Linked DNA regions of Magnetococcus marinus MC-1. The protein of the gene in region 1 interacts with the protein of each later gene in a pairwise test. Links are inferred from orthologs where the notes say so. Each region holds a gene or a part of one and is shown on either strand. Other genes may lie near its edges. The genes, in order: bioB and MMC1_RS04495.

What was found.
Region 2: the proteins of bioB (region 1) and MMC1_RS04495 interact in binary tests that used the Escherichia coli proteins (3 or more experiments, as listed by UniProt). The link is inferred for Magnetococcus marinus MC-1 from one-to-one orthologs.

What each region holds. Positions count from the first base shown.
Region 1 is NC_008576.1:32,571-44,148, forward strand. The notes cover bases 2,778-5,631. They hold bioB (biotin synthase BioB), read left to right. Parts: upstream 2,778-3,635; coding sequence 3,636-4,628; downstream 4,629-5,631. Other genes in these bases: MMC1_RS00160 (alpha/beta hydrolase family protein), read left to right, coding at 2,778-2,801; bioC (malonyl-ACP O-methyltransferase BioC), read left to right, coding at 2,798-3,610; MMC1_RS00175 (hypothetical protein), read left to right, coding at 4,656-5,300; bioD (dethiobiotin synthase), read left to right, coding at 5,297-5,631. In the rest of the region: MMC1_RS00150 (hypothetical protein), read left to right, coding at 111-743; bioF (8-amino-7-oxononanoate synthase), read left to right, coding at 843-2,030; more of MMC1_RS00160, read left to right, coding at 2,103-2,777; more of bioD, read left to right, coding at 5,632-5,917; bioA (adenosylmethionine--8-amino-7-oxononanoate transaminase), read left to right, coding at 6,052-7,365; MMC1_RS00190 (tetratricopeptide repeat protein), read right to left, coding at 7,380-9,134; MMC1_RS00195 (hypothetical protein), read right to left, coding at 9,134-9,319; panC (pantoate--beta-alanine ligase), read right to left, coding at 9,330-10,199; panB (3-methyl-2-oxobutanoate hydroxymethyltransferase), read right to left, coding at 10,208-11,014; folK (2-amino-4-hydroxy-6-hydroxymethyldihydropteridine diphosphokinase), read right to left, coding at 11,072-11,578. UniProt on the Escherichia coli protein: Catalyzes the conversion of dethiobiotin (DTB) to biotin by the insertion of a sulfur atom into dethiobiotin via a radical-based mechanism.
Region 2 is NC_008576.1:1,073,112-1,084,586, reverse strand. What follows is about bases 7,127-9,877. They hold MMC1_RS04495 (class II glutamine amidotransferase), read left to right. Parts: upstream 7,127-7,953; coding sequence 7,954-8,802; downstream 8,803-9,877. Other genes in these bases: MMC1_RS04485 (tetrathionate reductase family octaheme c-type cytochrome), read right to left, coding at 9,452-9,877; MMC1_RS04490 (cytochrome b/b6 domain-containing protein), read right to left, coding at 8,859-9,452; hypD (hydrogenase formation protein HypD), read right to left, coding at 7,127-7,625. In the rest of the region: MMC1_RS04530 (M48 family metallopeptidase), read right to left, coding at 1-1,218; MMC1_RS04525 (hydrogenase maturation protease), read right to left, coding at 1,597-2,100; MMC1_RS04520 (Ni/Fe hydrogenase subunit alpha), read right to left, coding at 2,100-3,404; MMC1_RS04515 (NADH-quinone oxidoreductase subunit B family protein), read right to left, coding at 3,401-4,249; MMC1_RS04510 (FAD/NAD(P)-binding protein), read right to left, coding at 4,251-5,102; MMC1_RS19595 (4Fe-4S dicluster domain-containing protein), read right to left, coding at 5,099-6,148; more of hypD, read right to left, coding at 6,525-7,126; more of MMC1_RS04485, read right to left, coding at 9,878-11,107.

The DNA.
Region 1 (11,578 bases):
TCATCGTGTAAGTGAGGTCGAGCCAGCTTAACCGTGTGGGGTGGGTGCTGCGGGGGGTTTGGTATTCCATGGGTGCATGGCCCGGCATGATAAAATAGGGGGGGTAAACCATGTTTTTGCGGTGGTGCTGTCATCGCCATGACAAAATGTTGGGTATCACCTTGATTGAGATGCTGCTAGGTCTGCTCATTATCGGCGGGTTGTTGGGTATCGTCATGGTGGGGATTGAGCTGCAACACAATGCGCAGAACAAAAAGATCGCCCGCGTTTTTATAGGCGGCTGGGTACAAGCCTATGATCTTTACCATGAACGCACGGGCCGCGTACCAGGAGACCCCTCCAATACGGGACGTACCCATGTTCCGCTAGAGGCCGCCTTTGAAACGCAATTTTCTGGCATCGTTATGCAGCTTCCCCAGGGCGATGGTGAGGGAGGCATCAACAGCTACCGCTACAACGACGAGCAGGGCTATATACACCATTTACGCCTCGCTTTTGAGTCCATTAGCACCGCCTCTGAGGCGATTGGGGTAGGGCTGGTGGGGAATGTGATGCGCCTGGAGGGGGTCTCGCCCACGTTGTTTGCCACCCTGGAAGCGTTGTTGGATGAATCGCTTTCCCGTACACAAGGGACACTGCGCTGTCGCTCCATCTTGGAGATGGATCAACAGGACCCCATGCGACAGCGTAATAAGAGCCAAGCCAACCACAGCTTTGTCTGCTGGTATAAAATGCGTTATTAAACCTTGCTCCAGCCTACCTTTTACCCTCTGCATCAAAGCCGTGACCGGTGGGCTAAGTAAACCTTTTCTTTGTTTAGTAAGTTGACTAAACTGGCGGCTATGGAGCAACCACACTTAGCATACCGTGCCTTTTGTCAAAGCAGAGAGGCGGCGGGTCAATGGCGTCAGCTGCACGCGGTGCAGCCGCTGCCCCGTGGCCGGGTGTTGCGGGATGGGGTGGAGCTGATCAACTTTTCATCCAACAACTACATGGGTTTGGCAGATCACCCCCTGTTGAAGCAGCGGGCCATGGCGTGGACCGAGCAGTGGGGGACAGGGGCCCAGGCTTCGCGGCTGGTGTGTGGCGATCTGGAGCCCTTTGCACGCATTGAAGCCCGCTTGGTGGCAGGTAAGGGGTGTGAGGCTGCATTGGTGCTCAATGCGGGCTATCAGGCCAACAGTTCGGTGATTCCGGCGCTGTTGGATAAACGGGTGTTGGGGGGGGAGCCACTGGTTTTTTCCGACCGGTTAAACCATGCCTCCATGCATCACGGTGTCCAATTGGCGGGGGTGCGGCAGCTACGCTATCGGCATGGCGATCTGGACCATCTGGAGAGGTTGTTAAAGAGGCACGCAGGGGAAAAGGTCGCTAAATTTATCCTCTCCGAAACGGTGTTCAGTATGGATGGAGACCGGATTGATGTGGGGGGGTTGATCGCGCTCAAACAGCGTTATGGGGCCTTTTTATATCTGGATGAAGCCCATGCCACCGGGGTATTGGGACCCGATGGCTTTGGTTTGGCGGCGGCCTATCCGGGGCAGGTGGATTTGGTGATGGGGACCTTTAGCAAGGGGTTGGGGGGATTTGGCGCGTATGTGACCTGTAGCCACGCGCTGCGGGCCTACCTGATCAATCGGGCAGGGGGGTTTATCTACAGCACGGCTCTCCCCCCTGGGGTGTTGGGGGCGATGGATGCCGCGTTGGAGTTGCTGCCCCAGATGGGCGAGGTACGGGCGCGGGTGTTGGCGGGTGCCCAGCGGGTACGAGCTGCTTTGCGCGCAGCGGGTTTGGATACAGGTAACAGTTCGACGCCGATTATTCCGGTGATGGTGGGGGATGAGCAGCGTACTTTGGCGTTGAGTGAGGGGTTGCGGGCAGAGGGTCTGTTGGGGATCGCCATCCGTCCACCGACCGTGCCGGAGGGAACCAGTCGCTTAAGGCTCTCTTTGAGTGCCGCCCACAGCGATGAGGATTGGAGCCTGCTGGCCGCTGCGGTGCCCCGCTGTTTGCGAGAGATCAATGGTTGAGACTGGGGTTTGGGCGGGGTCAAAGGGTGGTCGAGGATTGGCAAGGGCAAGGCTCTTTGGCATGGGTGTGCGATGAGAACCGTGTTGATGGTCCATGGTTGGGGCTTGGCTCCTGGCCTGTGGCGGCCCATGCTGGGGCATATGGGGCCCGTGGAGCTGTTACGGGCCGATTTGGGTTTTTTTCATCCCCATGGACAGGTGACGGTGCCCCTGCCGGAGGGGGATTGGCTGGGGGTTGGGCACTCCATGGGGGGGTTGTGGTTGCTGCAAGCGCTGCTGGGGGAGGCCGAAACCCCGCAGATGGCGGCACTCGCCCGCTGTAAGGAGCGTTGCCGGGGCTTGGTTTTTATCAACGGTTTTAGCCGTTTTCACCAGGGTGCTGATTTTCCCCATGGGGTGGGTGCGCGGGTGATTGGGCGCATGCGCAAGCAGTTGACGGTGGATGCCATGCAGGTGCTGCGGGATTTTGGCAGCCGGAGTGGTTTGCCGGTCATGGGTCTGCCCCCTGGGGTCAAGCCCCATGTGGCCCGTTTGGATGAGGGGTTGGCGGCGATTAGCCGTTGGGATGGGCGGGCGATATTACAGGGGTGGTCGCACCCCTTTTTGGCCATTGCCAGCCGTGAAGATGCCATTGTGAGCGCCGCCATGAGTGAGCAGATGTTTGGTGGATCGGCATTACAGTGGATCGAGGGGGGTAGTCACCTCTTACCGTTGACCCATGGTCAGCAGATGGCCGCAGCGTTACAACAGAGTTTGGAGTCGTGGTTATGAACCTGCCCAACCGAGGGGAAGGCAACCGCAATGGACGTGTGGGGAAAAATTTTGGTCGGGCGCTGAACTACCACCGTAAGGCGCTGGTACAGCAGCATGTGGCCGATGAGTTGGCGGAGCGGTTGGTGGATTTTCCACTGCCGGAGCGGCCACGGGTGTTGGAAATTGGTTGCGGGACCGGTTTTTTAAGCCGCCATTTGATGCGCCAGTGGCCGGGGGGGTCGTTTCTGTTTACCGATATTTCAGCGCCCATGTTGGTGCGCTGCCAATCCCATCTCTCGGATCTACCGGGTCAGCGCCAGTTTATGGTGATGGATGGGGAGCACTGCGCGGTGCGTGGTCCCTTTGACCTAGTGGTATCGAGCATGGCGATGCAGTGGTTTGGTGATCTGCCAGGGGCATTACAGGGGTTAAGTTCGCTGTTAAAGACCAATGGTATGTTGGCCTTTGCCACCCTGGGGGATGAGACCTTTCGGGAGTGGCGGGGGGTGTGTGCCCAATATGGCTCCCCCTTTGGGCGCCCGGATTATCCCGATGTGGCTCAGTTGCAGGAGATGTGGCCCAGCGGTGGTGAGGGGGATGTGGAGGAGGATCATATTCCGGTGGCCCACAGTTCGGGACACGGTTTTTTACGCGCCTTGCGCGAGGTTGGGGCGCATCAACCCTCTGGGCAGCATCGTCCGGTATCGGCAGCGCTGATGCGGCGCATGTTGCAGGCAACCCGGGGTGGACAACACGGTTTTACGGTGACTTATCATGTACTCTACGGATTCTATACACGCAGTTTCGACGACCGCCCCATCCATTGAAACGGGTCGCCGGGGTGAACCGGGTTTGAGCGGTCATGCATGGCTGGATAGTATGGCCGAGGCCGCCTTGGCTGGTCAGCTACCCGACGCCCAGAGTGGGTTGCGGCTGTTGACCGATCCGGGTATCGAGCTGCTACCCTTATTGCAAGCGGCCTTTCGGGTGCGGTTTCACCATTTTGGGCGGGGTGTACGCATCCATATTCTCAACAATGTGCAGAATGGCTACTGCTCTGAGGATTGTAACTACTGCGCCCAGGCTAAAAATAGTAAGGCACCCATTGAGAAATACAGCATCAAAAGTGATGAGGAGATCCTGGAAGGGGCACGCAAAGCCTATGAATCCGGGGCCTATCGTTACTGCATGGTGTCGTCGGGGCGTTCGCCCCATGCGGAGCGCATCGACCATATGTCCAAGCTGATTCGGGAGATTAAATCCCGCTGGCCGGTGGAGGTCTGTTTGTCGGCCGGCTTTTTGGATGCCAACAAAGCCCGTGAGCTGAAAGAGGCTGGGTTGGACCGCTACAACCATAATCTCAATACCGCCGATGGTTATTATGGCTCTATTTGTACCACCCATAGCTATGGGGACCGTCTGAACACCTTGCAGGAGGCCCGCCGCGCAGGGCTGGAGGTGTGCAGTGGCATCATTATCGGCATGGGGGAAAAGCCCGAAGAGATTGTGGAGGTTGCCACCACCCTGCGGAGCTTGCAGGCCCGCTCGATCCCCGTTAATTTTTATGTGCATGTCGAGGGGGCTCAACTGGGGGCGGTGGACCAGTTGACGCCGGCGTATGCTTTGCGGGCCTTGGCGCTGTTCCGCTTTTTTAATCCCGATGCCGAGGTACGGGCAGCAGGGGGGCGAGAGAGCAATCTACGGGGTATGGAGTCCATGGCCCTCTACCCGGCGAACTCCCTGTTTGCAGAAGGCTATCTGAATACCACTGGTCATATGGCGGAGAAGACCGTTAAAATGGTGGAAGATGCTGGTTTTTTTGTGGAGAAAATAGAGGAGGAGTAGCCCCTCTTCGACCAAGGAGCTTGAAGTATGTTGTCCCCCCGCGACCGATTTTGGAGCGCTGCGCTAAGCCTACTGCTGTTGGCTGGATGCTCCGATTCCAGCCCCCCAAAAAACGATTGGGAGCCCTTTGTGGAGTCCTATCTGGAGGAGAAGCAGCGGCAGGCGGAGTTGCCCGCGGACTACTATTTGACCCCAGAGCGCTGGAATCCCCTCTTGGACTATCTGGGTTGGAGTCAGGTAAAGGCGGATACCTCTAAAGAGCATGAGCTGGTGATCCGTGAAGGGGGGATAGACATGGGGCCAGAGGAAGAGCTCAATGCGGGGCATCTGGAAGGGGGTGGCCTGCTGGAGGATTTGAAGCGTAAAATCCATGCGGGCCGTGAAGCGCTGGGCATTGTCGATGAGACGATGGGGGATAACCCCGAGCTGTTGGATGCCCTACGCGATGGTGGCGTGCGAGAAGCCCTTAAAGGGGTTGATCATGGCTACCTGGAGCAGAAAAAACAAGAGCTCATGGGTTTGGCAGAATCCGCAGGGGTGGATGCGGATTATCAACCTTCGGAGCTGGATCGTCAGGTGTTGAAAGGGTTTGGTAAAAAGTTGGGCCTGTCGGACAAACGCATGGAAAATTTGGAAGATCAGGCCGAAAACTATCGGGACAAGCGGCCTTGATCTTAACCCCGCCTGCCCGTGGTGTCTTTGTAACCGGTACCGATACCCACGTGGGTAAGAGTGTTGCCAGCGCTTGGTTGCTGCATCAGTGGCAAGCCAGCTATTGGAAACCCATTCAGTCGGGCTTGGAGGGAGCCACCGATAGCCAAGTGGTGACGGAGCTGGCGCAACTGGATAGCAGCCGGCTGTTTGCCGAACGGTTTCGCCTACAGGCCCCCCTCTCGCCCCATGCATCGGCTGCGGCCCAGGGCATTGCCATCCATCTGGAGGATTTTCAACTGCCCCCGTGTGAGGCTCCACTGGTGGTGGAGGGGGCTGGTGGTGTTTTGGTGCCCATCAACCAACAGCACACCATGTTGGACCTTATGGTGTGGTTGGGGCTGCCGGTGATTGTGGTAACGCGCACCGGATTGGGTACCCTTAATCACACCCTGCTTACCCTGCAAGCGCTAGAGGGGCGGGGCTTGCAGGTGCTGGGATTAATCGCCTGTGGCGAGGCCAATCCCTCCAACTTTGCCGCCTTGCGGCACTTTGGCCAGCGACCTCTGTTGGCCCATATTCCTCCCCTTGAGCCCCTCACCCCAGAGCGGTTGGCGGCGGTGGGTTGGGCGGAGTAGGCGCGGTCGTTTGGTGGGTGGATGTGTGGTCAAAACGCACCATCGAAGGGGGCCTCCGCCGAGTGTGTGCGCGGCTCTGGGGTGCGTTACCGTGGGCTTAATGCTCCATCACTCCTTTTTGAGCGTAGAAACCGATGACCCCTTCAGCCGATCTGATCCAATGGGATAAACGTCACTGTTGGCACCCCTTTACTCAGGCGCAAACCGCTCCAGATCCCATTCCCATGGCCTCGGCTCGTGGTGCCACCCTGACCAGTGTGGATGGCCGTACCTTTATTGATTTAAATGCCTCTTGGTGGGTAACGACCCACGGTCATGCCCATCCCGCCATTGCCGCCGCCATTGCCCAACAGGCACAGACCCTTGAGCAGGTGATTTTTGCTGGGTTTACCCATGCCCCGGCGGTGAATTTGGCAACGCGGCTGAGTGAAACATTGGGGGGTGATTTAGACCGCGTCTTTTTTTCCGATGATGGCTCTACGGCGGTGGAGGTGGCGCTTAAAATGGCGGCCCAATACCATATTAACCAGGGTACTCCACGGCATCGCTTTGTGGCGTTTCGTGGGGGCTATCATGGGGATACGGTGGGGGCCATGTCGATGGGGCAGGGCTCGGGCTTTTTTGACGCCTTTCAAGCCATGCTGTTTCATGTGGATCTGCTGGACTATCCGGCCACCTGGCTGGGTGATCCCACCCCCGAGCTGCGGGAGGCGCTGGTATTAAGCCAGTTGGATGACTACCTCGCCACCCATGGCCCGCAGTGTGGGGCGCTGCTTATGGAGCCCTTGGTGCAGGGAGCTGCGGGTATGCGTATGGCCCGTGCGGGTTTTGTGCAGCAGGTGATGGAGCGCTGCCGGGCCGCCGGGGTGTTGGTGATTTTGGATGAAGTGATGACCGGCTTTGGCCGTACCGGAACGCTGTTTGCCTTTCAGCAATGTGGGGATTACCCGGATATTATTTGTCTCTCCAAAGGCTTGACCGCAGGATTTATGCCCATGTCGGTGACGGTGGTGCGAGAGCCCATCTATCAGGCATTTATGGGGGAGGGGTTTGAACGGGCGTTGGCCCATGGCCACTCCTTTACCGCCAATCCGCTGGGGTGTGTGGCGGCGCTGGCCTCGTTGGAGCTGTTTGAGCAAGAGGGCAGCTTGGCCCGGATTGGCCAGATCGCCGCACTACACCAGCAGCGCTTAGAGCCTTTGCAGAAGCATGCCAAGGCGGTGCGGCCCCGGGTCTGTGGGAGCATTGGGGCCATTGACCTGCGGGTGGCCGATGGCGGCTATGGGGCAGAGATTGGCCCCAAGTTGAAGGCCTTTTTTATTGAAAAGGGATTGTTGATGCGCCCCTTGGGGAATACCGTCTATCTACTGCCACCCTATTGTGTGAGCGATGCACAACTGCACCAGGGCTGGGACGCTATTGAAGAGGCCCTGGATACGCTGCTGTAGGGGACAAAAGCCGCTTAGGGTTTGACCACACCAGCAGGGGTGGGGGTGCCACCCTTGGGGCTGTTTGACGGGGTTTCGGTTTTTCCCAGCAGTTTGTCCGCTTCGCTGGTTTTACCCAGTTGAATAAGCAGGCGGGCGGTGGCCTCCTTGGGGCTCTCCGGCAGCAGGCGGTCGGCAGCTGGGGCAATCTTTTCGGCGGGAAAGCTCATACCTGCATAGTGCAGCAGCGCCTCTTCCAGATCCCCCAGTGACTCCAACATCAGCCCCTTTTGGTAGGCCAGCAGCCGTATAACAGCGGGATCATCCTCACGGGTCTGTAGCTGGGCCAACAGCAGCTCAGCCTGGGCTTCACGACCATGCCGCGTATAGGCCAGCAGCGCTTTGGCGATGGGTTCAAGCAGGGGGCTGGGTAACACCATAGGTTCCCCGTTGGTGCCAGAGGGCGACAGCTCTTCTAAAAGGCTCTCCAGGGTGACATCGCTCATGGAGGTATCCATGGCCAGCAGTTGCAACCGGATCAGATCCCCATCCCGCTCGCGCTGGGAACCTAACAGTGCGACCGCCTCGGCAAGACGCTGCTGCTGGAGCAGGGTTTCAGCCAAGACCGCCCGCACCGGTGGGGTGAGGGGGGTCAGGCCCAAACCCTCAGGGGTTAATAGCCCTCCCGCTGCGGTGAGTCCCAAGGGGGCTTCTTGTTCCAGTTCCAACAGCTGGGTTAGAAAGAGAGCCTGCTCCAAACCCTGCGGTGCGTTAAGCAAAGTGCGCAGCAGACAGCGCCGCTGCATAAGGCGTTGAACCGTGGCAGTGGGCTTTTTTTCGCGTTTAATCGGGGTTGTGGCCCACTGGTGAAACAGCTTCGCGTGCAGGATGCGCAGCTCCTGTGCCTCGGTCTCGCCAGGGTTATGGGCCAGGGCACTTTCCAGATCAATGAGCAGCTTGGGGGTGAACTCTGTTTGGGCAGCTTCTGCGACCTGCATGCGTACCGCGCGGTAAAAGATCGCCCGCGCAGGTTGGCTGCGGCGGGTCTCTTCCGGCAGCTGTTTAAGACCATGACGGGCCATCTCCCACCCGCCTTGGGCAAGGGAGAGCTCAGCCATGGCCAAGATCCACTCAGGGTCAGGCTCGGGCCGGTCTGGGCGCTCCCGGTAGAGTCCTAACTGGAGGCGGGCTCGATCCAACGCGCCAAGCTTTAACTCACAGATACCGATGCCCCGCTGGGCAATATAGGCGTGGGGGTGGCCGGGATTCTCTACTAAAAAGCGGGAAAAGCGCCCCCTGGCCTCTTGAAATTGACCGTTAGCGAGCTGCGCTTGGGCCATCATCAACACCAGTTCCGGGGTGTGGTCAATGGTGTCGGTGGGTAGGCTTTCCAGTACCTCCAATGCCTGGCTTTGCTGACCTAGGGCCATATGGGCACGGGCCTTGAGCTCCCGCCAACGCAACGCCGTGACCGGTGCTCCACTGCCCCGGTTGAGGGCCTGTTCACTGAGCATCAGCGCCAACTGGGCCTGACCCTGCTCCAGCATGCGGCGTACCGCATTGGGGGTAAGGGGAAAGGGCCGCCCAATGGACTCAAACCCGGTGAGGGCCGATGACTCAATGGCATCGGGTGGGGCAATGGCACTGCCTTGAGGGATCACATCCTGTACCTGGGGAGGGGCCTCCTGAGCCTGGGCAGAGCCCCACATCAAAGCGGCGGCAAGCAGCATGGCCGGGCCTTGTCCTCGACGCTGGGGTCGCCCACCCTTGAGCCCATGCTGCGGTTTCATCACTTTTTCTCCGGGATCGTCAACGATTCGTAGCGCTCGGTGGACTCAATCCGTTTACCCTGGCAGCTCTGCAAAGCAAGGGTGATCACGCCCAGCACGATGACCACCAATAGAACCCGTTTAGGCCATCGCTGTTTGGTGGTACGGGTGCCGCTTAGGCCATCATAGCGTGTTCTGCGATTCATGGTTTGAACCTCATTCTTGGGTAACAGATGGGATGGGTTGGGCACCCAAAACCAGATTATCAATCAAACGCGCGGCCCCCACATGGGCAGCAATCAGCACCACGGGTGCCCCCTTACCCTGCCAGGGTTGCAGGGTAAGGGCATCCCGCACGGCTACATAGTCGATACGCGCAATGCCTGCCTGCCGCAAGGTTTGTTCGACCAAATGCGCCAATGCGGTGGCGTCATGCAGCCCCTCTTGATAGGCGTGGTAGGCGCGGTTGAGCCCCTGACTAAGGGCCACAGCTTGGGCCCTGGCTGGGGCATCCAGATAGCGGTTGCGGCTGGACATGGCCAAGCCATCTGGCTCCCGTACGGTGGGTATACCAATCACCTCCACCGGCATGGCCAGATCCTGCACCATGCTGCGTAACACGGTAAACTGCTGGTAATCCTTTAAACCAAAAAAGGCAGAGGTGGGACGTACCAGATTGAGCAGCAGGGTCACGACAGTAGCGACCCCATCAAAATGGCCAGGACGCACCGCCCCACACAGCATACCCGCGAGGGCTGGTAGGGTTACATGGGTCAGGTTGGGGTTCTCTGGGGGGTAGATGGCGGCCACCGTGGGGTGGAACAGGGCATCGCAGCCCTCGGCCTCCAGCAGTGCCCAATCGGCCTCAAAGGTGCGGGGGTAGAGGTCAAAATCCTCATTGGGGCCAAATTGGGTTGGGTTGACAAAGATCGAGACCACCACCTGCTCACAGCGTTGGCGGGCCTCTCGCAGCAGGGTCAAATGGCCCTCATGCAGGCAGCCCATGGTGGGTACAAAGCCGATGTTTTGGTGGCCCTGGCGTTTACGCCAAGCCAGCAGTGCGGCGCGATCTTGCAGGCTCTCCATGGTTGATCCTACTTCTCAAAGCTATGGTCTGGGGTGGGGAATTGGCGGTTGCGGACCTCTTGCACATAGGCCCCAATGGCACCCCCTATGACGGGTACCCCATCAAGATAGCGTTTGACAAATTTGGGGGCCAGATCGCCATACAGTCCCAGCATATCATAGATAACCAAAACCTGCCCATCGCACCCCACCCCGGCACCGATACCAATGGTGGGAATGGTCAGGGATTGGCTTACCTGTTGGGCCAGTGCCGCAGGTATGCCCTCCAGAATAATGGCTCCTGCCCCGGCCTGTTGTAGGGCGAGGGCGTCGTCGGCGATGCGCTGGGCGGCGGCTTGGTCACGCCCCTGGATCTTAAAGCCACCAAAGGCGTGGACCGATTGGGGGGTGAGTCCCAAATGGCCAATGACGGGGATGGCGCGTTCAGTCAAATAGGCCACCGTGGCGGCCATAGCCTGCCCCCCCTCCAGCTTAATGGCGGCGGCACCGCTCTCTTTCATAGCCCGTGCGGCCTGTTCAAAGGTGCGCTCTGGGCCGTTTTGGGTCGAGCCAAAGGGCATATCCAGCACCACCAAGGCGCGTTGGCAACCCCGCGCAACGGCGCGGGTGTGATAGATCATCTCATCCAGGGTGACGGGCAGGGTGGTTTCGTGCCCCTGTACCACCATACCCAGCGAATCCCCTACCAGTACCAGATCCACATCGGCGGCGTCCACCAAGCGGGCCAGGGTGTAATCATAGGCGGTCAGGGCCACAATGGGCTCGCCCTGCTGTTTCATGCGTACCAGATCCGGTACCCGCACGCGTTTTTTCATAACCGTTCTGCCTGGGGGAAAAGAGGAAGGTGGCTCAACCTCTGTGAATAACACGCCTTAGCTCAGGCGCTCCACTTGGCCCCTATCTTCAACCTCACTCAAGAGGGTGTCAACGGTTTTGCCCAGTTTGGGGTGTCGCTTGGTGGGGATAATCTCCCCAAGCGGCTGCAACACAAAACGGCGTAGGTGCAACTGGGGGTGGGGCAAGATAAGCTGAGGGTGATCCAACAGCAGGTCCGCATAAAAGAGCAGATCCAGATCCAGCGCTCTGGGTCCCCAGCGCTGTTCCCGGTGGCGGTCTCGTCCCATCTGTTGCTCAACATCCAACAAGAGCGCCAGCAACGCCAAGGGGGACAGGGTGGTGGTCAGGGTGGCCGCGCCGTTGATATAGTCGGGCTGTTGTGGTCCCAAGGGCTCGGTACGATACCAGGATGAGCAGGCTGTCACCGTGACATGGGGCTGCTTGTCCAGCATAAGCAGGGCCTGCTGGCAGTTGCGCAACGGCTCTCCCAGGTTGGCTCCTAGGCCAATCTGGGCGTCAACAGGTGTGGCAAGCAGAGGGGT
Region 2 (11,475 bases), 1.0 Mb from region 1 along the record:
CAATCGTTCTATGAGGGGTGGGTGCGAATAGTGCAACAAAACGTAGCCGGGATGGGGGTTCAGATGGGTTAAATTATCATTATGCAGCCGTTTAAGCGCCTGCCCCAACTGCGCCCCATCGGTCAATTGAGCGGCGTAGTGGTCCGCTTCATACTCGTGACGGCAGGAGATCCGGTTAAATACCACCCCCAACGCCATCTCTACTGGACTATAGAGCAGGGTAAAAAAGACCAACCCCCCATGCACCGTTGGCTGGTTTAAACCAAAGGCCTGAAACAGTGCGGGCTGCTGCATAGCCAGCCCCATTAAAAACAGCAACAAACCACTATGCACAATGCCCATGGCGGTACGCTTAAACACATGGTTAAGCTTATAATGGCCGATCTCATGGGCCAATACCGCCTCTAATTCGGCCTCGCTATGTTTTTCAATAAGGGTATCAAACAGGGCGATGCGCCGCCGTTTGCCAAAACCACTAAAAAAAGCGTTACCCTTGGATGAACGCCGCGAGCCATCCATTTGATAAAGACCCTCTAGGGGAAAATCCGCCCGTTGCGCCAACCGTTGTAAACGCTCTTTCAAAGCCCCCTCGGGCAAAGGGTCAAACCGATTAAACAGAGGCATAATCCAGCTAGCCGCCACATACTGGATAAACAGAGAGACCACCGTGAGCATACCCCACGCATAGAGCCAACCCCAATCCCCGGCCCATTGAAAAAACAGCAGCAGCGCCGCCAACAATGGCCCACCCAGCAACAGTGTTAACAGCAAGCCTTTTAACCGATCCTTCAGAAAGGTTGCCAGCGTGGTACGGTTAAAACCATAACGATTTTCAATCGAGAAGGTGCTGTACAGTGTACCCGGCAGCCCCAACAGGGCGGTGGTCGCCAACAGGGTTCCAATGAAGATTAGACCGGTACCCAGTGGGCCCAATCCAAAACTGTTGCTCCAACGTTCTAACCAGACAAAGCCCCCCAACAGCCAAAACAGCAGCAAAGCCGCCAGTTCTAGCCCCCCCACAAGGCTCTCTAAACGATAACGCTCAGCATGATACCGCTGAGCCAACTGCTGTTGACTGGCCTCGCGAAAATCAGCCAAAGCGGTGGGCAGCGGCATCGACCAACGCTGATGGTTCAGATAGGCAAACCACGCCCCCACGCCATGGGCCAGCAATAGCGCCAGCAAAATAAAGCCGCCCCAGGCGGTTAGTGTAATCATGACGACTCCCTGCACCCCACCCAGAGAAGGGGCATCCAAGATTTAATCTTCAACAGGGACTATACATAGGCCGTCTATAGATTGCACGTTTTGACAACACCACCAACCCCACCGGTGACCGGCATTCACACCTCAGGCGAGCGTTGATCTAGCCCGGATCTTTCATGAACCCCAGATGCTCTCGCTTGATCTTTGAAGGGATTCATGAAAGATCTGGGTAGGCCATCTACGCAGAAAAGAAAACCACCCCATACACAGGAAAACTGCCCACAATAATGAACTAAACGGACCTGGACCGGTCCCATAAATCGTACGACAGGTATCGTACGATTCCCGAAAGGCCCGCCCCACCATGGTTGCCATGCAAGGCGGGTCTTTTTAACACCCCCCCGCGCCCTGCTGGGCAAAGCCCCGTTGCAACCAAGCCAGCAAATCCATCCCCCCCGCCGCCACCGCCGGTGAAAAACCCGGCCCCATGCGAATCTCAGCAACTTCCAACAGCAGCCAATAGAGCGTGACACCCTGCCACGCCTGAGGGGCACGCCGCTGCTCTAAGCAAAGCGCCACAGGGGCCGACAGTTGATGGGCCGAACGCATGCCCCCTACCCCGGCCACTTCTCCATCCCCATAGGCCCGCCACTGCCCCACCGCCATCGTGCCACTGCGCACCGCATCCACCACCAACAGGGTGGCCGGATAGGGCGTATGGTTGGCAATACCCAGCAGATCCGTTCCCAAATCCCGCAACCATTGCTGGGGATTGTGCTGCTGTAACTGGGCCACCAACCACGGCCCCACACCATCATCGCCCATCAAGGGGTTACCCAACCCCACCACCCCCCACGGTGGCGGAAACTGAGCCGCATTCGGGCGATCCAGCATCACACCTGCACCGTTAAATCCACCAAGTGGGTCGAACAGGAGATACAAGGGTCATAGGCACGGGCAATCATCTCCAAATACAAACGCAACTGCTCCTGCTGGCGCTGGGGCTGCTCCAGCCAGTATCCCACCCCATGGGCAAAATCCCGCTCCACATGGGCGAGGTTCTGCGCCGTGGGCGTAATAATATCGGCCTGGGTCAACACCCCCTCCCCATTGACCCCATAGAGATGATACAGGGTGCCACGGGGCACCTCTAACGCGGCCAAACCCATCTGCTCACCCTCAAAGCCCATGGTGGTCATGGGGGGGATCAAAGCAGGCCCCTCCTGCAAGGCTTCACACAGCGCAACCGCCTCCTCCAAGGCCCACACCAACTCCACAAACTGCGCCGCGTTGTTGTGCAACGTCGTCGGTTGGGCAGGCAGCAGCGCCTCCCGCAGTTGTGCCGCCTCGCCCGTTAATCGCTCACCATTATGAACCATCCGCGCCAACGCCCCCACCATAAAGGGCTTCTTGGCATAGGTAGACTGCTTGGCGGTAGAGTGACGCACCACCTTTTCGTTAACCCGCTGGTAAAAGTGCGCCACGGGAATATCCTCATGGCCGCTGGCGGCCAAATGGGTACCGGTAAGCCCATAGCGCGCCCCACTAGCCCGTAATGCCACCAGAATGGGCGGCTGCAAACCCATCTCCGGATTTTGCAACGACGCCACAAAGCCGCGCAACGAGAGGGCCAAATCCAAGGCGTTCTGCAAATCCTGCAAGAGCGTCTGCATCGCCTGCCGAGCAGGACGCCGCCCCAATCCGCCCACAATCACATTAACCGGGTGAATGGCCCGCCCGCCAACCACCTCCTGCACCAGATTGCCAACCCGTTTAATCTCTAACCCCTTCTGCACCTGTTCGGGAAAGTGACTCGCCATCTGCAAAATCGAAGCATTCCCCAGATAGTCCGGTGCGGCCAAAGCAAACAGATGCAGGGCGTGGCTCTCAATAAACTGCCCCAGGTTGAGCAGGGTGCGAAACCCCTGCACCGTGTCACTCACATGAATCCCTAAGGCGCTCTCTAATGCCATGACACTGGCTAGAGTGTGACCCGCCGAACAGATTGAGCAGACCCGACAGACGATACCCGGGGCATCCCTCGCCAATTTACCCTTGAGCAGCAGCTCGTAAAAACGCGCCCCTTCAAAGATGCTCATCTGGCAGGATTGAATCCCCTCCTCATTGACCGCGACCGTAATACCCCCATGTCCCTCAACCCGGTAGAGATGATCAATGGTAATGGTTTCCATACTCATGGCGCATCCCCTTCAGGCTGCTGGCCCAGGCCCATATGTTGTGGATCTTGATAGTGGGGAATCAACCGATTCTCCACCCAAGCCGGGGCGGTAAATCGGCGGATCTGCTCAATCACCGCCCCTTTATTCAGACCATGATCACTAAAGAGCCGCGCCGTAGCCACATAGGCGGGATCCTCCACCGGCCCCCGACACCCATAACAGGGTTGACCATACTGTATGCAACGCGCCTTACACCCCGCCAAGGTGATGGGACCACAGCAAACCCGCCGCTCAGCCTGCACCAGACAACGGTTCTCTGCTATACGACACTCCGAACAGACGGAAGCATCCGTTTGCACGGGCCGCACCCCATTTAAGATGGCCGTCACAACCTGGGCAAACTCATCTATCTCAATGGGGCACCCCGTTACCGCATAATCCACTTTTACAAAGCGAGAGAGCGGCTCAGCCTCACGGGCACCCGGAAAGACCGTACTGTCGCCATAAACCTGCTCTTTCATGGTATGGATGGGGATGGTTTTGGCGTTCATCGCGGGCAGCCCCCCCCACACCGCACAGGTCCCAAGCGCCATAAGAGCATCGCTGCGCTGCCGTAATTTTTCGAGGGCAGTGCGCTCTTGCTCCGAACAGATTGAGCCCTCCACAATGGCCAAATCCAGCCGCCCCTCCTGATCACTCTCCTGTGAGCTGGCCATAATAAAGGAGCAGATCTCCGCCCGCTGGGCCAAACCCAACAGCACCGTTGTATCATTGAGAATGGCCAACTGATCCCCCGCACACCCGGTGAAGGAGTAGATGCCCACCCGCAATTTTTTAGTGGGTCCTGGTAGTGGTTTGCTCATCTCACGCCCCCTGTTCCCACGCTTCACGCAAGCCACGGGCCTCCCACGCACTAAACACCGGCCCATCCTTACAGGTGTAACGATAACCAATGGCACAGTGCCCGCACTGACCAACCCCACACGCCATGCGCCGTTCAAAGGTCATAAAGGTTTTTTGCGGCCACACCCCTTTGTTGCGCAACATCTCAGCGGTGCCTTGATACATCACCGGTGGGCCACACAGTGCCACCGTGGTCCGTGCCGGTTCTAGGGTCAGCCCCTCCACCAACTGCCCCACATGCCCTTGCATGGCGCTAAAGGCTTGCCCAGGCTGGGGCTGATCCACCGCCAAATGCAGTTCCACTGCACCGCTCTGCGCCAACCCCTGCAACTCCTCGCCAAACAGCATCTCCTGTGGATTGCGAAAACCGTAGGCCAGCATCACCCTGTGGTAGCGCGGCCGATTGGCCAACACCCCTTGCAGCACACTGCGCAAGGGCGCCATACCCAACCCACCAGCCACCAGCAGCACATCATGATCCTCCATGCGCTGTAGGGGAAAGCCATTGCCATAAGGACCACGCAACCCCACTTTCGAACCGGGCGACAGCTCAAATAGCCGCTCCGTCACCCGCCCCACCCGGCGAATGCAGAGCTGTAAAATGGGCACCTGGGCGGCGGCATGGCAAATAGAAAAAGGGGCCTCCCCCGCACCCAATACCGAGAGCATCACAAACTGCCCAGGTTTATGGTTCATACCGTTGGGACCAACGCCACGGCCATCGGCCAAGGCCAATTGAAACAGCGCGGTATCGGCGGTTAAATCTTCCCGCGCAACCAGCAGCGCCGTAAGAGGCTGAAGGGGATCGTTCATGAGCGCGTCTCCTCACCACCATGGCCACAGGCACGGCGCACCTTAGTAAAGACCGACACCACATCAATACCCGCAGGACAACTGGTTATACAGCGCCCACACCCCACACAACTGGGTTTGCCAAAGCCATTCACATAGCCGTGCTCTTTGTGGTAGTAACGGTTTTTTACCCGATCACCACGGTCACGGCGAAAATGGTGATCGCCCGCACCCCGGTCAAAATCACGGAACAGACAAGAGGACCATGTGCGACACCGCGTCCCACACTCGCCATTTAGCTCCAGCCGATCCAGCATGTCGTAGCAGGTGCAGGTGGGGCAAACCATGGAACAGGCCCCGCAGGTAAAACAGGTCTGTGCAATCTCCCCCCATACGGCACAATCCTGTTTGACCTCCAGCACTTGGGGTAGATCGGCCACCGGCATACTCAGTTGAAAGGCGCTCTGGCGTTTTTTCAGCAGTGCCAGATAGCTCTGTCGGTCGCTATCCGTGACCGGTTTAAACAGCGCCCTTGCCATGTGCAGCATATCGTGCCCCGCCTCGGTACGGACCATCACATAGAAGCGTGGCCCCAAATCCCACAAAAACATGTCATACAGACCATCCACATGCTCCGTACCCTGGGATTGACAAAAACAGTGGGCATCGGGCATGCAACCCAGCCCAATCAACCAAGCTTGTGAACGCCGATTTTGATAGGTACGGTCAGGATAGTCCCGGGCAAAAAAATGATCGACCACATCCACACCGTGCAGATCACACGGGTGTAGACCAAACAGGATCATGGGGGGCAAATCGGGCTGCTGGGGGGTATAACCCTCCGCATCAAAGCGGTAGAGCACCTCTTCAGGTGGGAAAAAATATTTTTTGGGCGGCAATGCCGTGCGCAAGTAGTGCAGTGCTACAGAGGCCGCGCCAGCCTCGGCTAACGGCTTAAAGATAAAATGATGCGTCTCCATCTCTACCGGAATATGCACCCGCCGGTGCGCTTCACAAGCATTGAGAAACGCGGGTAGATCCTGCCGCTCAAGTAAAAAGGTTTCCATGTAGCCCTCCCCTGTCGCCTTGCATGGAACGGATACCCACCACAGCCATGGTACCAGTATCGACGCCTAACCGCGCCTTAGTCGAGCAAAAAGCGACCGCTCACGGAGAATGTCACACACTCTTTACTGCACCGTAAAAGTTATATAAACGCATGTTTATTTAAGAGTTTTACTATATTCGGATAGACTCTTTTCTCACACTGACCCACCCCCCTCCTGTTGGCCAAGGAAGAGATTCCCAGCCCCTTAACAGATGGGCACACGTTCACCGCTCTGGCCGACAAACCAGATCTTTGCAGAGGCTCACAGGTACCCCGTGTAAGCCGCAACAAAAGGGCAAATTTGAGGGCGAGCACGCCGTCCAAAAGGGGTAAGCCTAATCCAATAGCTCACTATGTTGGCGTTCCCACATGATGCGGCAAGCCCCATCCACCGAGGCCATACAGGGACCCACGGGATTATCCGGCTGGCAATCATGGGCATAACGCAAGCAGTCATGGGGGCTCTGCTTACCCATAACAATAGAGGCACAAAGACAGTCGTTGGGCATATCGCCCATCTCAGGCTGAAAGGTTGCCAGGGCGTGAAAACGTTTGCGGGCATCTCGATGGTGCCAAGCTTCACGTAGGGCGTAGCCCGAGTCTGGCACCCGACCAATACCCCGCCAATGCACACTCTGCACATCAAACACATTATTAACACAGGTGAGCGCATAGAGGTTGCCACGGGGGTTAATACGATAGGGTTCTTGAATGTCCAATTGGGGTTTACCCGACACAACTTGGCGCACCACCGTATCCAGTGAAGCCAAAAAGCTACGGTCAGAAAAGCCACTAATGGAAACGGGAATGCCATACTGGGTCACCGCAAAACGCCAACACTCCGAACCGACAATGGCCGCCACGTGACCCGGGGCAATAATGGCTTTAAAAGGGCGCCGCTCATGCTGCGACAACATGGTATCCACCACCGGCCAACTTAAACGCAGCGCATTTAAAATCGAGAAATTATCCGGCACACCCGCCAGAAACTGCGCCGCCAGTGGTGCCGAGACCGTCTCAAAACCACTGGCAAAAAAGACCACTTCACGGGTGGGGTGACGTAAGGCCAGCTCGACCGCCTCATGAGGATTGGCCACAGCAACCACATCCGCGCCATCTTGCCGCGCACCATCCAAGGTGGCATAGCCCGCCGCCCCATAGGAGATGGGTACCGACAGCATGTCACCAAACGCCGCCAAGATCACATCCTCACGCACCGCCAAATGCATGGCCGCGCGAATTTCAGCTTCGGGACAGACACATACCGGACAGCCCGGCCCTGGCATGATATGCACCACTCGGCTAAGGGATTGATGCCAATCGCTCTCGGCCCAAAACCGGGCAAATCCTCCACACAAATTCATCACCTTAATAGGCTCACTTACCTGCAAACGGGTAAGGGCCAGTAGTTTCTGTTCCATGCTTGCTTGGTCCATTTAACCACTCCTTACCCGTTGCTTACGCTGTACAGAAATACCGACTTATGCCATGCATCTTACCTACTCCTCCCAAAAAAAGGGCAATTTTCTTAACCTTCTCTATAAAAATGAGAAGTTTAATCCACAAAACGCAGGATCATCGCCCTTTGACCCGACTAAGGTTGGCAAAGCGGGGTGGAGTGGCCATGGCCGCCCCTCTCTGTTGAGTATCGCCAACCGAGCCCTGTCACCGCGCGAAAGTTTTACACAAACATAAGCTCTTGCATCCACTTAGCAGAAGCCGTTAGGCTGACACAGTTGATTAACGCATGAGGAGAGCGCAGTAATGTGTGAACTGTTCGCCATGAGCAGCCGACTGGCCGCCACCATTAATTTTTCCTTGGAGGAGTTTGCTCGGCACGGTGGCATGCAAGGCCCACACAAAGATGGTTGGGGAATTGCCTTTTATGAGGAGTATGACGCCCTGATCTTACGGGCCCCAGAGCCTGCCTCTGAAAGCCAGTTGGTTAAATATATTGAAAAAAACTCCTTTCACAGCAATTTGGTGCTCTCCCATATCCGCAAAGCAACCCATGGCGAGGTGTGCCTCAAGAACACCCACCCTTTTAGCCGTGAAATCGGTGGGCGGCTGCATGTATTTGCCCATAATGGCGAATTCCCCGGCGTCCGCAGCCACCCTGACTACAAACTCAATATTTTCCGCGCCATTGGCAGTACCGACTCGGAACACGCCTTTTGCCTATTGATGGACTGTTTAACCGATGTTTGGCTCAATCCAACCCCACCCTCGCTTGAACAGCGCCTATCCATACTCGTTACATTCACCCAGCGCATGGAACACCTTTCGCCCGATGTGCAAGCCAATTTTCTCTATAGTGACGGTGAATATCTCTTTGTTCATGGACATGTGCGCCGCCAAGCCAGCGATGGCATGATCCGCGCACCCGGTCTCTATACCCTCTGTCGCAGCTGCCACCCCAACAGCAACAAGCGCCCCAGCCCCATCACCGGCCTACGTATGCAAACGTTTAAACACGACGGCAACCGCCAATATGCCGCGCTCGCCGCCAGCGTGCCCCTAACCGATGAATCATGGGAACCCTTACTGAGGGGGGAAATCGTGGTGATGCAAGATGGTAAAATCATTAAAAGGGTTCCACCGCCCTCCTTATAAAAAAAGGCCCAACTGCACAGAGCAGCCGGGCCTTTAAGCATTAACCGATCACAGCCCTAGTGGTCGTCATAACCGGTAATCATCGCCTTCAGGTGGGCGTATACCGGACGGCAGGTAAAGGCCATATAAACATGCCCAATAAGAAACACCAACATCGCAAACGCGGCGGCGGTGTGAGCCATAGCCACATATTCTAAGGTCAACATGCCATCCAGCCCAAACTGTTGCCAATCATTATAGAACATATAGAGCAAGCCAGAGATCCAGATTACCGGCGAAATCCCCAGTTTGAGCCCCAGGTAAGCCAGCCGTTGCAACGGGTTGTGCTTGGCGTGAATTTTTTTCTTATACGGGTGCTCTTTCCCCTCAAAGATGCCGCCACCATAATAGATCATGACATCCAACAAATTTTTGGTGGTGGGGATGTAGTGCTTCCAAGCGCCGGTGGTAAAATGCCAAAAAATGGCAAGAATCCATAACCCAATCAGCGCCCAAGCGAGATTACCATGCAGATGGGTGGCCGCTTCGTAACCCAGATTCGTATAGGTGCCATGGACCTCAAAACCCGTAATGAGCAGCGAGATCACCAAACCGGCCTGGGTCCAATGCCAAAGACGCTCAAAAATGCTGTATACCATGTAGCGTTCCATTATTGAGCCTCCCCATTTTGACGCTTTTCACGACGACGACGACGGTAGTGCCAATAGACCCGCAAAGAGCCATGCCCAACCACTCCAACAGAGGTCATCAGCACCGCAAACCAACCAATACCATCCAACACAGGCTGTCTATCCCGCCCCGGCATATAAAAGTCGGTCAAAGCAGCCAGCCGTCCCTCTTGCACATGACACGCTTTGCATTTAAGTGCATCGCTGGCGGGCGCAACCATGTGGGTTATGGGCCAATACATCTCTGTATTCACAAAAGCATACTGCCCATTAAAGGGGGGCGCCTCGGGCTCTTTGGCACCCGCCTCTAGAGATTTTTTCCAATCGAAATTGGACCAAAAGGAAGAATCGTCATCCCCATAGGTATGCATCACCAGCAGGTGCTTTTCGACAGGATCATAAACCTGCTTACCTTTCATGATCTTAAAAGGCCAAATGCGGGATTGGTTATCCGTGTAGGAACCGTGGATACCATTGATCTGTACAGGTTTGCTATCATCCACTTTGTCCCCAAACAGGGTATAGCGCACCTGACCATCGAACCAACGGTATTCGGGTTGCACATCTTCTGCCCACTCAAAATGGCCTTTTTTAGAGCTGTAGGTAATCTCCCCTGCCGAGTTACGTTCACTGATTGGCTTGCCGTTTTCATCCAATTTGCCCGCCGTTGACCAATCCCAGACCATTTTGGTCTTAACACCACCTCGGGCAATTTTGGGAATATGGCAGGTTTGACAGGCTACCTTGTCTACATGGTCATTGAGTTTGGCACTGTGCTTCTTAACCTCAGAACCATGACAGGACTCACAGGAGGTCCGTGAGTGTGCTTCACTGGGGGTCTCTACCCCTTTGGTATCTTTGGCCGTTGATTTATAACGGCTGCCTGGTATCACGTGGCCATGGGTGCGATGACAGGCTGTGCAGCTAAAGTTTTTGCCATTCACATCCATATGGACATCAAGGAATTCATCTGGCTCAATGAGGGAGGTGTCCATATCCCCATGTTTAACCCCATCGTCGCCGCCACCAACAAAGTGACAACTACCACAGTTACGACGGCTGGGACGTCCAACACTTTGGGCCGCTGCAACCAGATCGACCGCATCACGGGGGGCTTTAGCTTGGTCGTCCAGATATTTTTTATGTTCTGGGCTCTCAAACCCTTTGGGATGACCCGCCCCACCAACGGATTTTTCATATTGACCCGAGTGGTCATGGCACACCAAGCAGTCCACGTTTTCCTGCTTGGTAAAGTCAAAATCGTTATCTTGCCAGCCATAGCCTGCATGGCAAGCGGTACAGGCGGCCCAATTGCTTTTTGGGGTGCCGCAAAAACTGTTGACCACATGTTTTTTACCCAACATCTGGCCGGTATCTGCTTGTTTGCTCTCCCAAGTCCAATGTTTGGTTTTCATCACCTGTTTTGCCGCTTCGGTGTGGCACCCCAAACAGGCTTTTGTCACCTCTGGACCGGAGTTAAAGGGACCTTCCAACTGCTTAAATTTGCTATGGTTGGCCGTAGATTTGCTGTCTGTCTTGCCATCTGTGCTGATTTCTGCATGCAGCGTCGTGCTGCCCAACAGCAAGCCAGCCATAAAAAACAGCACCCAGACCCCTGTGTGCATCGGTACTCTCATCCCCCACCCCTTTCAATTGGTGGTTAGGGCCTCAGCAGCCCGTCCACAACAACCCTGACGATGCTATCGTGTGGCTGGCCACGTTAAACCAACCCATACCCGTCACAATCTGTAAGAGAACAGAATAAATAAAACAGAGTGCTCGAACAAGCCTGTTATATCCCAAACCAAGTAAGCATGCCGTGACGCTTGAGCGCTGCGGTCTATAAAAGCGTCAATGGTATTCAAAAAAAGAACGGCCTCGCCATCGGGTAGGAGGCGGGGTCACCCCCGCCGACCTCCCACACCACCGAGCATACGGTTCCGTACCACGGCGGTTCACGTTAAAGATTGAAGTCTCCGTATCTGCCCAAGCAGCGAAAGGAGAC